DNA from 2 places in the Proteiniphilum saccharofermentans genome. Region 1 is predicted to be linked to the other one. Evidence: riboswitches for the same ligand, from Rfam matches in the RefSeq annotation. Region 1 holds a riboswitch; the other holds the start of a gene.
What was found. Region 1 has a riboswitch for cobalamin ahead of PSM36_RS08920 (TonB-dependent receptor). Riboswitches for the same ligand answer to the same signal wherever they lie in the genome.
Positions count from the first base shown of each region.

Region 1 (7,552 bases):
ACAGGCTCACCATCAGCATGAAAAAGATATTTTTATAACTATATATTACATTCATTGCTTTATGCGTTTGATTGTTAGAAATTCAAGTTAGTAGGACATCCCGGTTCGGTAGATATCTCTCCAACCGCATTGCCTTTGGCCGCCATGCCTGTATGTACTTTCACAAAGTCGATGTGTGTCAGGTTTGCCGGTGATCCGTCGACCTGGATTGCATCTTCGATCCAGAAATGTCCGCTTGGGCGGTTGGGATCGGTATTGTAGTTATCCACATATCCCCAGGGAAAATCCCTGGCATAGACTATGCCTGTGGAAGAATCAATACTTGAAGCAAGACAGGTTCCCACCACCGTATAATAATCCTCCTCGATAAACATCGGGAAATAATAGTCCTGCGTATGGTACCCGTTATAATCTACCGAATTGGAACCGCCGAAATTGTCTGTCCACAATACATCTGCTTTTTTCTTGTTGGGCTTATAATAAGTAAGCGCGTAACGTTGACGGGTTTCAGATTTTCCTGTCTCGCTGCCTTTCAGTTCATACCATGTGTCGTCGGGTAACCCGTTCCCGTTTACATCCTGCATCACCCATACAATTCCGGGTTCACTCCATCCGGCAAAAGCATTTCCACCAATAAACAGGTCGGCTTTCTCTTCCACATTCCTGACACTATGGTCGAATCCGACGATCCAATAACCGCCGTAAGCACCGATATAAGGAGCGCCACCTCTGTTCAATGCATTTTGCAGATCATTTAAAGCACGGGTTTTTGTTGATCCTATCTGGTAGTTAATAAACTGTCCGGGGGCAGGGACATAATCGAAGGCCAGGGCCGCAGTGGCTTTGCTGGTTTCAGTTTTTTCCCGGAAGTAGGTACCTTCGGGTTTTGTACAGGTTACTTCAACCTCAGCTTTTGCCTGTGTGCTTTGCTCGGTAACCGTAATAAGATAAACCCTTTCGGTTGAGGGAGTAAAGGTAAAAAACTCCGAAGTTTCGGATTGGGTCACCCCATCCACCGTCCACTGGAATGTTCCCGGATCTTCTATATTGCAAATAACAGGGGCCAGTACGAGGCTTTTTCCGACAGGGACTGCCATCTTACGTAATTCATCTTTGTTGGTCACCGTCCGGTAATGCCCGTCATCAAAAAACAATTCCGGTTCGGGAACAGGCAGGTTTGTGATGGTGAATACTTTCAGGTCGGAGCCGTCTTCGGTCTCCACTTTTAATGAAAGCGTCTGGGAACCCAGTGAGACTTCGTTAAACACATACGTCTTTTCTTCCGATACAACCATACCGTTCAACTTCCATACATAGTGTGCTTCGTCGGCATACAGCACCTCGGCTGTAAGTTCGTTATCTTTCCCTGCATAAGCAATGAACATGGACGGCATATCGATCTCCGGAGGGAGTTTGTCGAGTACGCTCACTTTCACCTGTTGTTCGGCATATCCGTTCTCTGCATCGACACGGAAATTAACGAAATATTCGCCCGCATATTCACCCCCGAATTCGAACTCCTGCTCGGTTGAGATGATTTTACCATCCAATTTCCATGAATAGATGGGTTTCACAGCGTTCTCCACCGTGGCGGACAAGAGAACCGATTTCCCTTTCTTTACTTTATACTCCCCGTTTTCCGCCTCAATTTTAATGACCGGGGCGCCGAGATCTATCACGGGATCATCTTCTGAACAAGAGATGATAAAAACCGATAGAAGTGTAAGGAGTAACAGCTTCATTCCTGTTGTTTTGATCATAATTCCTACTATTTATATTTAAAGTTTTTGTAATATGATAATTCATTCAGGTCCCGCAAGTCGTATGATTAATTGTTTCCAGCTACCAGCGATGAAATCCCCTGCAACCGATACCTCGTAAATACGATATGCGCAGGAATTTCTCCCGTCACCACAGCCCATTTGCGTTTACCATACTTATCAAAACAATACAATACACCCGGACTGACATAATCCTTTGCATCGGTTACGTAAATATCCCTGTTTTCCGGGTGGACGGCGATACCATAGGGCGTTACAATCTGTTTGTCCGTCCTGTCCGTAATGAAATTACGGGATACCACTGTCTGTGTTTTTGTGTTGACAATTGCGTAGGTGATGGTGTTTCTCTGGGTGATATGGCTCCATTCAACACTGTACATATAGATAGAGTCTCCTATTGCTGTCATTTCAGAACAGGGCAGATTGAGTGATTTGGTCACCATATCGTTCTTTCCGATGATATAAGTATTGGAAGAGGTGTACTTGTAATCTCCCCGGGAACTTACATAGATATTGTGATCGCTATCGAGTTCCAACCGGTGCAGATTGATACCGACCGTTATCTTTTTCACTTCCCGGAAATTATCCAGGTCTATCACCGACACGGTATTGTCGTAGTCCGGCACACGGTAGCCTCCCGAATTGGCGACATATAGTTTATTATCCCGGATCACCATCTCTTCGGGTTGATACCCCACAGTAACACGCCCGACTTCTCTCATGGTTACGGTGTCTATTTTGACCACGCATCCGAGCGGTGCATCCGGTTCAATCTTTACCGGGCCGTTATAGGAACTCACATAGGCATATCCTTTGTCAAAAACGATATAACGACAGTTAGGTATCGTCAGGGAATTCACATGTTTCCCGGTTTTCACGTCCATCACCTCGATATATCCCGACACATTGATCACGGCATACAACTTGTCGCCATAGATCTGGATATCATTGCCTACATCGCCCAGCTCATGCGCTATGGTCGGATTAATGAGAGGATAAATATTCTGATAATAGTATCCCGACTCACTGTCGAAATAATCAATGGAGGCTTTGTTACTTCCCATATTGGCCTCGTTCAGCAGGAAAAATCCTTTTACAGGACCCGACTCTCCCGGCGCAACGGGGGTGACCACGGGCGGGATAAGTTCCTCTTCTTCACCCCTGCATGAGTCGAAAAGAATGAGGCCAATGATTAAAAGGGGCCACAAAATTTTATGTAAATCTATCTGCATCTGCAAAAAGTAGTTATAATGTAATGTTGAGAATAAATTTATAATTTGTACCCGGCATCGGGTAATTCAATACCACATCATAAGCCTGGTTAAACAGGTTATTCACTTCCACCGTTGCTTTCAAGTCTGACTTATTCCACCGGAACGAACGCCCCAATGCCAGATCGCTTGTGTACCACGGTTGCAGCCGGTTACGGGCAATATTGGCACTTCCGGTAAACCGTTCGCCGGTATAAATAAAACTGTATGACAGAGTCCATGAGCGGTAAGCAGCACTCAGAATTGCCGATCCGCTATGGGTCGGGATGTAAGCGATCTGTCCCTTGTAAGTGATGGTATCGCTCTCTACGGTGATAGGGCTGTAATCCTGTGCTTTCTGCCAGGTGTAGTTTAGTTGCGCATCGATGGTCAGTTCTTTACTGAACCGGTTCGTAGCCGAGAGTGACATATCTATGCCCTTTATCTTTACAAAGCCCACATTCATCATCGTCCACCGGAAATTCACTCCGCCGGGGACTGCCAGAAGCTTATCGGTCACTTCATTATAGTAGGCATCCACCTGTCCCTGCATATACAATGAAGGGGTGACATTTTTTGAATACAGGATACCTATATTGTGTTGCTTCGTAAATTCAGGCTTCAGGTAGGACGAGAGACTTCCCATGTAGGCCAGATGCATCTCGGCAAATGTAGGCATGCGGAATATATCCTTATAAAAAGCCCTCAGAAAAAGCTGCTCTTCATGAAACGGCTGCCATGAAGCCATCACGGTAGGTGTCACTTTTTGCCAGTCACGCTGGATATCCTTTTTATCTTCCCGGGTCGTTTCATGCACAAAAGTTCCCAGGATACTTGCCTGTATTTTCAGCCTTTGCAGGTCGAACGACGTTGCCGCCGCAATCCAGCCAGACCAGCGTTGCGGATAGATAAATTCCTTTATATCGGAATTCATTTTATTCCATTGAAAATCCGCAGAGATATTGGCCGTCCAAAAGGGGAGAATCCCGAACAGATTGGCCGACGAGATATAAAAATCGTGCAGCATATATGTGTTACGCAGTTTCTGTATCAGGGTATCGGACTCATAATAGAGGTAATCGTAGGCATACTTTCCGGATAGTCTGATCGAGTAGGAGTCTGTAATCCGTTTCCTTATGGATGTCTGCAGGAAGATATTCCGGTCTTTTTGGCGATCTTCGTGTTTAAAGCGTCCCGGTTCTTCTTTGACGATCGCTCCCGGATAACCTCGTTCCGAGGCATAAAAATAGAGACGTGTTTTCCATTCCCCGTCCTTTATTTTGCCGAACAGCGCCTGTTCCAGCCTGAACAATTGGATATCCCCGTTCTGCCGAACAGCGGTTGTATCATACCCGCCCCGGTCGTCCAGCTTATTATCCACTTTATACCTGAACTTATATTTTCCCGAAGAGTTGGTATAATCGAGGCTTAGGGAAGAAGATAATCTGTCTGAGAACTTTTGTTCCCAATATACCGATGGGTTGATCAGGTCAAAAGATCCTGTTTTAAATGTGAATTTTATATTACGTTTTTTTTCGCCTTCGAACGCCGGGATTTTCGCATTCATATAGATGGAACTGGCGGAGGCATAATCTTTGGCCGGTTGGAATATGGCGCTTTTCTGGCCGTTATAGAGCGACACGGCCTCTATATTATCCAGGGAATATCTACCTAAATCGACCACACCGTTTTGTGGGTTGTCAATCTCTATACCGTCATAAAACACTCCCACATGCTGGCTCCCCATGCTTCTCACATTCACTGTCTTAAGCCCACCGATCCCTCCGTAGTCTTTAAGTTGCACGCCGGAGAAATAGCGCAGGGCATCGGCTACCGAATGGGCACTCAGGTTTTCCAGGAGCTGACCCGACAGTGTCTGCACCGGGATCACATCCATTTGAATCCTTCGCGCCGACACCACGAGTTCCTCCAACGAATAGGTGGTGATGGAGTCGGTATCCTGCGCAGCAACGGAATTGACCACAAGAAGAACAGCGGCAATAAAGCCGGTTCTGACAATAATGAAAAATCTCATTTCGCCGGTTATTATTCGCTAATAAACAGCTTTGCGCGAGAAATGCACACATGAAGAGGGTATCTCCTTCCGGAATATAAAAATGATCGAGAACGGATATATAAGGAATGGTTCCTCCTGATGTAGTAAGCTCTAATCTCCGAAAGCTTAAAACTCTATATATTTCTGGCAGGTCTTCTGACTTACTCCCGTGTCTGAACGCCTTCCCATCCCGGTTTATCGGGACAGTGGCAATTGAGGTTTTTGTCCAGCACGTAAGCGGAGCTTACAGCAGCGGGTCTGTTCAGGATTTGCACCTGATTCCCTTTTCATCATTCATTTCGAAGCCGTGTGAAATGAATAACACCAAAATTCAAGGCAAAGATAGGTTATTCTTTTGGGATTTATTCAATAAATTTGTGAAAATGGTACAAGAATGTTGTTAAATCCCTGACTTGTGAAAATCCTCTATCATTTCTCTCAGACATCGGGGGTAAATGCCGTCGGAGTACATGGAGTCGATGCGAAATGCCAGATCAGTCATCTCTTCCACCTTATAACGGAATATTGCCATGTTTTTTTGGCGGATTAGTCTCCGTTTTGTTAGCCGTCATTTCCAGTGCCTGGATCAACTTGTAGCGGGTATCTTTCGGCAGGATAATCTCATCGATATATCCTTTTTCCGCAGCCCGGTAAGGATTGGCAAACAGCTCTTTGTATTCGCTCAGCGCTTTTTGCCGCTCCGTCTCGTCGGATGAACGATACAGGATATTCACCGCACCTGCTGCACCCATTACCGCAATCTCGGCATTCGGATAAGCTAAGTTCACGTCTGCTCCCGACTCTTTGGACGCCATGACAACATACGCGCCTCCGTACGCCTTACGCGTTATAAGTGTGATCTTCGGGACGGTCGCTTCCACATAGGCAAACACCACCTTGGCTCCGTGACGGATAATACCGTTATGCTCCTGGTCGCGTCCGGGAAGAAAACCCGGCACATCTTCGAAAGTAATGATAGGGATGTCGAAACAATCGCAGAAACGGATGAACCGTGCTGCTTTGTCCGATGCGTCGATATCCAGTACGCCGGCCAGATAAGCCGGTTGATTAGCCACAATCCCTACTGTGCGGCCCCCCATGCGGGCGAATCCTATCACGATATTTTGTGCGAATTGCGACATGATCTCGAAGAAGTAATGTTCGTCCACCACCTCTTCAATCAGTTTTTTCATATCATATGGAATATTCGGATCATCAGGGATCAGCGTCTGCAATTTGGGAGATTGTCGATAGATGCTGTCGTGTGTAGGCACTACCGGAGGATCTTCCATATTGTTGGAAGGGAGAAAACTCAGCAGTTCACGGATCATCATAAGCGTTTCTTCCTCGTCCTCGCCTACGAAATGAGCCACCCCGCTTTTGGATGCGTGAGTAGTTGCCCCGCCCAGCTCTTCCTTGGTCAGTTCTTCGTGTGTGACTGTTTTCACCACATCAGGACCGGTGACAAACATATAGCTTTTCTCTTTCACCATAAAGATGAAGTCGGTAAGTGCCGGAGAGTAGCAGGCGCCGCCGGCACAAGGGCCGAGGATAGCGGAAATCTGGGGTACGACTCCCGAAGCTTTGATATTCTGATAAAAAATATCTGAAAAGCCACTGAGTGCCATCACGCCTTCCTGAATGCGTGCACCCCCCGAATCGTTCAGGGCAATGATCGGCGCCCCGTTTTTCATCGCCAGCTTCTGTACCTTTACAATTTTATTGGCATTCGTGCGGCTCAGTGAACCGCCGTACACCGTGAAATCATAAGCATAGACATACACCAATCGTCCGTCTATCTTTCCGTAACCGGCCACTACGCCGTCGCCGGGGATACGGCTGTTCTGCATGCCATAGTGGTTACATTCGTGAAGTATGAATTTGTCGATTTCAACAAATGTATTATCGTCCAATAACATATCGATCCGTTCACGGGCTGTCTGTTTACCGGATTGCTTTTGTTTTTCGATCGCTTTCTCTCCACCGCCGGCTTCGGCAGCTTTGTTTTTTTCTTCAAAAGACTGATATATTTCCTGTAGTGTCATTGCTGTGATTTTTAATTGCTTTTAATTGGTTTTAAAAGATATGAGTAACTGATCGCGGGCTACGGAATCGCCTTCCTCTACGTGGATTTTGTCCACGATAGCATTCTGGGCCGCCGTATAAGTGCTCTGCATCTTCATGGCTTCCACCACAATAAGCGGATCACCCTGTTTTACTTCCATACCTTCGGAAACCATTATTTTTATGATCTTGCCCGGCATAGGGGAGGTAATGGTTTCCTGTGCTTCTTCCGGGGTGGATTGACGTCCTCTGATATATTTTTTCTGCGGATTTGACAGTTCGATGTCGAAATAACGAAAATTGGTGGTGATGGTATATTTCCCTTCCGAATGGCGTACCGATTCAGCGTTGTAGGAACGTCCTTCGTGAAGAATGGAACAGAATCCGCTCTCCGACATTAC
Region 1 is NZ_LT605205.1:2,278,480-2,286,031, forward strand. Features, by position in the region: gene PSM36_RS08905 (hypothetical protein) at 1-55, opposite strand, end outside; gene PSM36_RS08910 (PKD-like domain-containing protein) at 75-1,760, opposite strand; gene PSM36_RS08915 (YncE family protein) at 1,829-3,013, opposite strand; gene PSM36_RS08920 (TonB-dependent receptor) at 3,027-5,066, opposite strand; cobalamin riboswitch at 5,217-5,431, opposite strand; gene PSM36_RS17800 (hypothetical protein) at 5,488-5,619, opposite strand; gene PSM36_RS08925 (acyl-CoA carboxylase subunit beta) at 5,600-7,132, opposite strand; gene PSM36_RS08930 (acetyl-CoA carboxylase biotin carboxyl carrier protein subunit) at 7,154-7,552, opposite strand, start outside.

Region 2 (7,552 bases), 850 kb from region 1:
CACACGCATGTTCACGATATCTTTCTCCCGGAGGTTGATTTCTGAAATACTACCGGCTCCTTCAATCACTATTGGATTATAGCGGCTGGCCAGCCTGTCGAACGAACGCATTACTTCCGAGAAGAGTGAGTCCCGGTCAGTCTCGTTGAAATATTCCCGTGCCGATTTATTCCCTGCGGGTTTACCGTTGAGCACCACTTGCGAGGTTGAGTTGCCGGTCGGTTTCAGCAAGACGGGGTTCATCTCCACTGTGCAGCCGATTCCGCATGCTTCCGCCTGTACAGCCTGTGCACGGCCTATTTCAAGATTGTCTCCGGTCGGATAGCTGTTGAGTGACATATTCTGCGCCTTAAACGGGGCAGGGGAATAACCGTCTTGAAGGAATATACGGCAGAAACCGGTATTGATTACCGATTTTCCTACGTCGGAGCCGGTGCCGACAAACATAATGGGACGAAGTTTATTCATTATATGGCAATATTTCCAGTGACGGTTGTAATCTATGGTCGTTTTTCTATGATCGTGACCTGCCCATAAGCAACCGGTTTGTCGAATGCTCTTTTTACCGGCCAGTTTTTTAACAATATCCTGAATGCACGGATAACCCCTGCATGTGTGATGACCAGTATATTGGCATCTGTTTTTGGTAAATCTGCAATAAAGCTCTCCACCCTCTGCAGTATGTCCCGATATGACTCTCCATTTGGGCAGGCTTCGTTCAGATAATCGGTAAACCATTTTCCACCTCTCTCTGATTCGAAGATTTTATCCCATGTTTGGCCTTCCCATTCACCGAAGTTCAATTCTTTCAACCGGTCGTCAAGGAGTAATGGATACTCCAATGATATGCCGAGTTTTACACATCGGCTCAACGGACTGCAAAAAATATGTCCGAACTGTATCCCTGATAATCTCGACCGGATTGATCCCATTTCGGTTTCGAACGAGTCGGCCAATGGTACGTCGGTCTGCCCGTAACAGATACCTGATGGTACATCCACACGTGTATGTCGGACAAGATAGAGTTTCATGAGATCGGATATAATGCAGCACAAACAAGATAAAACGCGAGTTCCGAGAATTGTTGCAATGCGCCCAATACATCACCAGTGAAACCACCTATTTTCCTCTCCGTATATTTTTTCAAAACCATGACGATCATTGCATAAACCGGAATAACAACCAGAATAATTTTCCAGGATATGAAAACCAGTGGTAGCAGGCCAAATATAAGTGCAATCACGAATGTCACCTTATCTGTTCTCCTGCGGGTATGCATCGCCTTACTCTCTCCCGTGCGTGCATAATGGGAACTATTTATCAGAAAAATCGGCATCATCCTGCTTGATGCATGTGATGCAATTAATACTGTAATAATATGGGATGGGTTGATAGAAAGGAGCAGTGTAAGCTTTGACACAAACAGTAAGATAAGGGCGATGACTCCATAGGCGCCGATAGTACTCTCTTTCATGATGGCCAAAATACGTTCCTTGTCGCGTCCTCCCCCGAATCCATCAAAAAAGTCCGATAGGCCGTCTTCGTGGAGGGCCCCGGTTACGATCACCATTACAGCTACGGATATAACAAGGGCGACCGGTACCGGGAATATCCACCGGAACAGTAAAAATATTCCTCCTCCAATTGCACCCACAATGATACCAATCAATGGAAAATAACGGAATGCTTTCGTCAGGTTTTCTTCCGAATAGTTGATTTTACCTGCCGGAATACGGCTGTAAAAGAAGAGTGCATGGAAAAAGAGGTTGATTTGCTGCTTCATCTTTCCGGTTTGCTAAAATAGGCTATTTTCCACTTTATGTCGATGAATGGAAATGTTTGTTTCTGACATCATGTACACCGGCCTCTTCGAAACCGGCCATCTCATTGAGGAAGATCAATGCTGACCTGACAATGGGATAAGCCAGGGCAACTCCGGTTCCTTCTCCTAACCGCAGGTTGAGATGTAGGATCGGATTGCCTTTCAGGTACTTGAGCATCAATATATGTCCCTTTTCATCCGATGAATGGCTGAAGAGGGTGTTTTCGAGGATATCGGGTTGAATTTCGTATGCAGCCAGAAAAGCAGAAGTCGCAATAAATCCGTCGGCAACGACCAACATATTTGACCGTTTAGCCTCGAGTACGGCTCCGCACATCATTGCAATTTCGAAGCCACCGAATGTAGCCAGTGTTTCGACCGGAGTAGCGGGATAGTATTTTTCGGCAACCCGTTGAAGTATTTCACATTTATGACGGACACCTGCATCATCATGACCGGCACCTCGTCCCACACAATCATCGAGGGGGATGCCCGTAAATTTATGCAGTAACAGCGATGCCGGTGAAGTATTTCCGATACCCATTTCCCCGAAACCTATCACGTTGCAGCCATTCTCAAATTCCTGACGGACAAATTCTGCTCCTTTTTCCATCGCCTTGTGACAGGTTTCTATGCTCATGGCAGGCTGATATAACATATTGTTTGTGCCACGGCCTAATTTGGCATCAATAACACCTGATCCTGCCGGAAAATCGAAATCGACACCGGCATCGATAATTTTCAGGTTGATACCGTGCTGGCGTGCGAACACATTGATCCCGGCGCCTCCATGGACGAAGTTCATTACCATCTGATGGGTGATCTCTTTCGGGCAGGGGCTTACCCCCTCGTCGGCAATGCCATGATCGGCTGCAAATACCAGTATGGCAGGATTACATAGTTCGGGCGTCAGTGTTTGCTGTATCCTACCGACCTTAAAAGCAATCTCTTCAAGTTTGCCGAGCGAACCTGCCGGCTTTGTACGGCTGTCGATCTTCTGCCGAAGTGCAGTTTCAATATTCATATTTTTTAATCATATAAAGAAGTTAGAAATCAGAAGTTAGCACTGAGAAGTTAGAATTTTTCACTTTCTTCACTTCAGTTGCAATGGAATACCGGATACCATCACGTATGCCTTATCGGCCGATGCGGCAATATGCTGGTTGACCCATCCCTGCAGATCGGTGAAATGGCGCGAAGCCTCATCGGGAGCATGAAGTCCCATCCCTATTTCATTACTGACGATGATTAGCCGGAAATCCTGCTGAATGAAACCGTTCCATTCCGACTTTGCCTCTTCCAGTGCAGCGTCGAGATTATAGTCGTTATCATGGAAGATATTGGTCAGCCACAGTGTAATGCAGTCAAGCAGGACAGTTCGACCGGCAAGTGAGAGAGAACGCAAATATTTCTCTTCTTCGATGGTTTCCCATTGTTCACCCCGGTCAGCCTGATGACGACGGATACGTTGTTCGAAATCATCGTCCCAGCGGCGGGACGTGGCAAGATATAACGGGCTGGAGGAATATTCTTCCGCCAACTTTTGTGCGAATCGGCTTTTGCCTGATCGTTGTCCGCCTGTAATGAAAATAATCTCCCGCATTATTTTTCTGTTTTATTTTACACTAAGTTGTTTTCTAGTGCGCAAAATCAATTTGCACCATGTTCAGATGCAAATTTACCTAATTTCTTCAGAACGAATAGCTGAATGACCCCATAATACTACGTCCCGGCATATTGTATCCGTCTTTTTCGGTGTAATTTTCATCGAGCAGGTTGGATACTGATATCCCGACACGTGCTTTCGGGGTTACATTATAGTAAGCAGAATAATCAAAAACCAGATGTGCCGAATGTTGAAGAACCTGATCGGTTGTTTCATAATCGCCCTTGGTGTAGTAATCTTCCGGTTTTATATCGGGACGAAGGCTGGTAGGATTCCAATTTTCGTCATAGGCAAACATCCAGTCCTGTTCCAGCCGTTTTCCGATATAGCGTGCGTTTAGCCGGGTTACAAAACCGCGGTTGGTATCAAATGTAATACCGAAGTTCCCTGTATTGCGGCGTACGTAGAGTATATCTTTGGTCAGCGTCTTCTCATCAGGTGTGCCTTTTCCTCTTATTTCATCAAATTTGTTATTGAACATATGGGTGAAACCTGCATATAGTTCCAGGCTATTTTGCGATCCAAACTCTTTGGCGATATCGGATGAGAACATAAGCTCCAGCCCGTTCATGCGGCCATTTGTGGCATTCGCAAAGGTGAAGTACATGTCGTTGGTTGTTTCATCAAATTTTGTCTCGTTCACGATCTTATTTTTATAAAACGCGTGAAAATAGGACACATCTAAATTCAACCATTCATTATTGGATATGTTCATCCCGAAATCGAATGAAGTGGATGTTTCAGCTTTCAGGTCTTCATTTCCTTTGTATTTCATGCCTCCCGCCTCGAATTGTCCGGCCATCTTATAGGCGTCGGGCATGTAGAAAGCGTTTCCTGCACTGGCATGGATGTTCAGTATAGGTGTAAGGAAGTATTTGATCCCGACCGAAGGGTTGAAGTTGGAATAATTGTTACTTTTCTTTTCGTTACCGAGAAAATCATCTGCTTCCAGTGTGAATTTGGTGTAGCTATAGCGTAGGCCGGCATTGACAAATAGATTGTCTTTTGTGTATGCTCCTTGTACAAATACCGATGAAGCAAAGCTATTATGATCAGGACGGTAAGGATCCGTCTGCGTCATTTTATCTGTAAACCGTTCGGAGGAGACGTTCAGTGCATCCAGGTCGATTCCTCCGATCAATTGGAAATCACCCCAGGTATGTGTATCGCTTAACTTCAATCCATATTGTTTGACCGACTCCTTGTAGTTGATAAATGCATTATCGGTGTTGTTGTCGTAATTGCTCTCATTATAAACAGAATAATAGGGGGAGATAAGCAATATGTTATTGAACGTATTGCGACGGACATCGACTGAGGTATTGGTCCGGTCGAAGTCTTTCTTGGTCAATCCTTCAGAATGCCAATAGTTACCGGGCATTTCAATGTCATTTGAAGTGACGAATATGCCTGACAGATCGGCACTCCAGAGGTCATTGAACCCAATATTCAATTTCCCCATGAATTGGTTGATCTGGTATTGGCTGTTGGTCATGATATCGCCATACGATTTTTTGTCGAGGATCAATTCCTCTTTTTCCGATAAAGAAATCAGATTCTTTTTCCCGATACGATAATCTTTATCCTGTGCTTTCCTTGAAAAGCCGAGTGCTAAAGAAACGTTATCGGAAATGCCTCCCGATGCATATCCGTTGAAGTTGGTCTGCCCGAAATTTCCGGCGCTAAGGCTGATATTGCCAGTCCGGCTATCACCGGGTTTGCGTGTGATGATATTAATCACGCCACCCATTGCGTCCGATCCATAGAGCACTGAGTAGGGGCCTTTCACTACTTCTATCATCTCGATAAAATCGGTTGGGATAGAAGTGAGATTGGTTGTCCCGGCCGGTTTGCCATCGATCAACACCAATGTGTAGTTGCGGTTATGGGCGGAAGGGCTGAACCCACGCATACCTATGGCCGATGAAGAGCCGGGATATTGTATGATGTCAAGGTTGACAGTCCGTTTAAGCAGGTCGGCCGCATTGTCAGCCTGTACGGTGGTTATTTTTTTACTGTCGATGATCTCCACTTTCTGTGGAACGCTCTTTAAAGGTAGTCCCATACGAGTAGCGGTGACCACTACTTCCTCCAGGTCATATGTTTGTTCGGCAGAATCCTGCGCATAGAGGAGTGTGCCAGTGAAAAGCAAGGCAAAAATGCCGGTGAAAAATTTCTTGTTCATTGTTGAAAAATTTACAGTTAAACATTCGTTTGAACCATAAACTTTCGAGGGAGAGAGTGTTTTGAAATTCCGGATACAAGGAGAATTTAAATGCGGGAGAATTTAAATGCCGGAAATGATCTCAACGCTGCTTTTATCCCGAAAGCTTGCATGGCTGATGCTTTCGGTCAGGTCTTCCGGCTCGTTCCCGGTTATCCGTTGCCTTCCCACCCCGATTTATCGGGACAGTGACTTTTACATTTGAAAATGTCGGATAACCCTGTAAATAGGGAACATACGGCTGCGGGTACAGCTTCGGCTTCTTCGCTTATGGCAAACTACCGAATTCCATTGTGCCCGAAAGCGCTGCAAAAGTACTGTTTTTATTTGGGATTCGGAAATGAAATATTGGAGGGTTTATTTGGAGATCGGTTTGTTTGGTGAAATAATTTATTTTTTTCCATTGCGTAACCTCTGTTCAGATACGGGAAAGACTACCGGTTTACCTGATATGGGATTAGTCTTTACGATCACTACCGTGTCATATACATTTTCGATATGTTCATAGGTAATCACCACTTCGGGTGCTCCCTGGCAAAAGGTTGTCCCGTTTTTCATCATCAGGAGGAAGTCGCAATACTCGGCAGCAAGTGAGAGATCGTGTAAGATCATCATCACACTGAGTTTCATCTCTTCGTTCAGTCGTTGGATCAGGTTCATGAACTGCATCTGATGGGTAATATCAAGGTGTGATGTCGGTTCGTCGAGTAACAATAAGCGAGGGTGTTGTGATAAGGCGCAGGCAATATTGGCCATTTGTCGCTCACCACCACTCAATTCCGTCATCGATTTGTGGCGCAGACGATAGGTATTGGTCAGATGCATATAATGGTGTGCTATCTCGATATCTTCTTTCCTGTCGAAGAACTGGAATGGTTGACGGTAGGGAAGACGTCCCATCAGTACATATTCTTCTACCGATAGTTCTGCTGTTTCGGAGAATTGCGAGACAATGGCGAGTTTTTGCGCCTTTTCCCTCCATGTGAGTTCCGATAGGTCAGTTCCTTCAAGCAGGATATTTCCCTCTTTTAACGGCAATGTCCCTGAGATACCCCTGAACAGTGTGGTTTTCCCGGATCCGTTGGGCCCGATGATACCCGCAAACGACCCTTCGGGGAGCTTCAGGTTAATGTCATGTACCCGGAAGCCGCTACTATATCCGCAGGAGAGGTTTTGTATGTCGAGAAAAGGAGGCATTCTATTAATTATGAGTTATGAATTAAAAATTAAAAGTGAAAAGTGAAAAGTGAAAGAAGTTCAGAAAGAATTCACATAAATTATTCAATCTCCCTTCAATCTTCATCTATCTTCCTCAATCTCCCTCAATCTTTTTTCAATCTTTTTTCAATCATCCCTTCAATCTCCTTCCAATCATCACATCAACTAATCATCATATCGTCTGAGTTCTTTCCGTCTCGAATTACTCAATAACATGATAAACACTATGCCGCCGACAATACCGGTAATTACTCCGATAGGCAGCTCGTTGGGCGAGATGATAGTACGTGCAATTACATCGCACAGGATCAGGAATATGCCGCCGCTCAGAAAAGAAGAGATAAGCAATATGCGGTAATCGGTACCTACCCACAGGCGAACAATGTGCGGGATAACCAGTCCGACGAATCCGATGACACCTGCCACGGCAATACATGCTCCGGTAAGCAGCGATGTGATGACGAACAGGATGCGGATTACGCTGTTTGCGTTAAACCCTAAGTGTTTGGCCTTTTCTTCTCCCAGTCGGAGAGCATTAAGCGGCATTACGAACAGGTATGATATGATCAGGCAGAAGAGTGAAAGAGCGATCATTACTGTGATCAAGGTGCTGTTTGTTTCA
Region 2 is NZ_LT605205.1:1,427,856-1,435,407, forward strand. Features, by position in the region: gene PSM36_RS05520 (cobyric acid synthase) at 1-468, opposite strand, end outside; gene cobC (alpha-ribazole phosphatase) at 501-1,031, opposite strand; gene cobS (adenosylcobinamide-GDP ribazoletransferase) at 1,028-1,783, opposite strand; gene cobT (nicotinate-nucleotide--dimethylbenzimidazole phosphoribosyltransferase) at 1,818-2,846, opposite strand; gene PSM36_RS05540 (bifunctional adenosylcobinamide kinase/adenosylcobinamide-phosphate guanylyltransferase) at 2,916-3,425, opposite strand; gene PSM36_RS17825 (TonB-dependent receptor plug domain-containing protein) at 3,514-5,673, opposite strand; cobalamin riboswitch at 5,823-6,028, opposite strand; gene PSM36_RS05550 (ABC transporter ATP-binding protein) at 6,103-6,909, opposite strand; gene PSM36_RS05555 (FecCD family ABC transporter permease) at 7,096-7,552, opposite strand, start outside.
Region 2: another riboswitch for cobalamin. It lies ahead of PSM36_RS17825 (TonB-dependent receptor plug domain-containing protein); the one in region 1 lies ahead of PSM36_RS08920 (TonB-dependent receptor).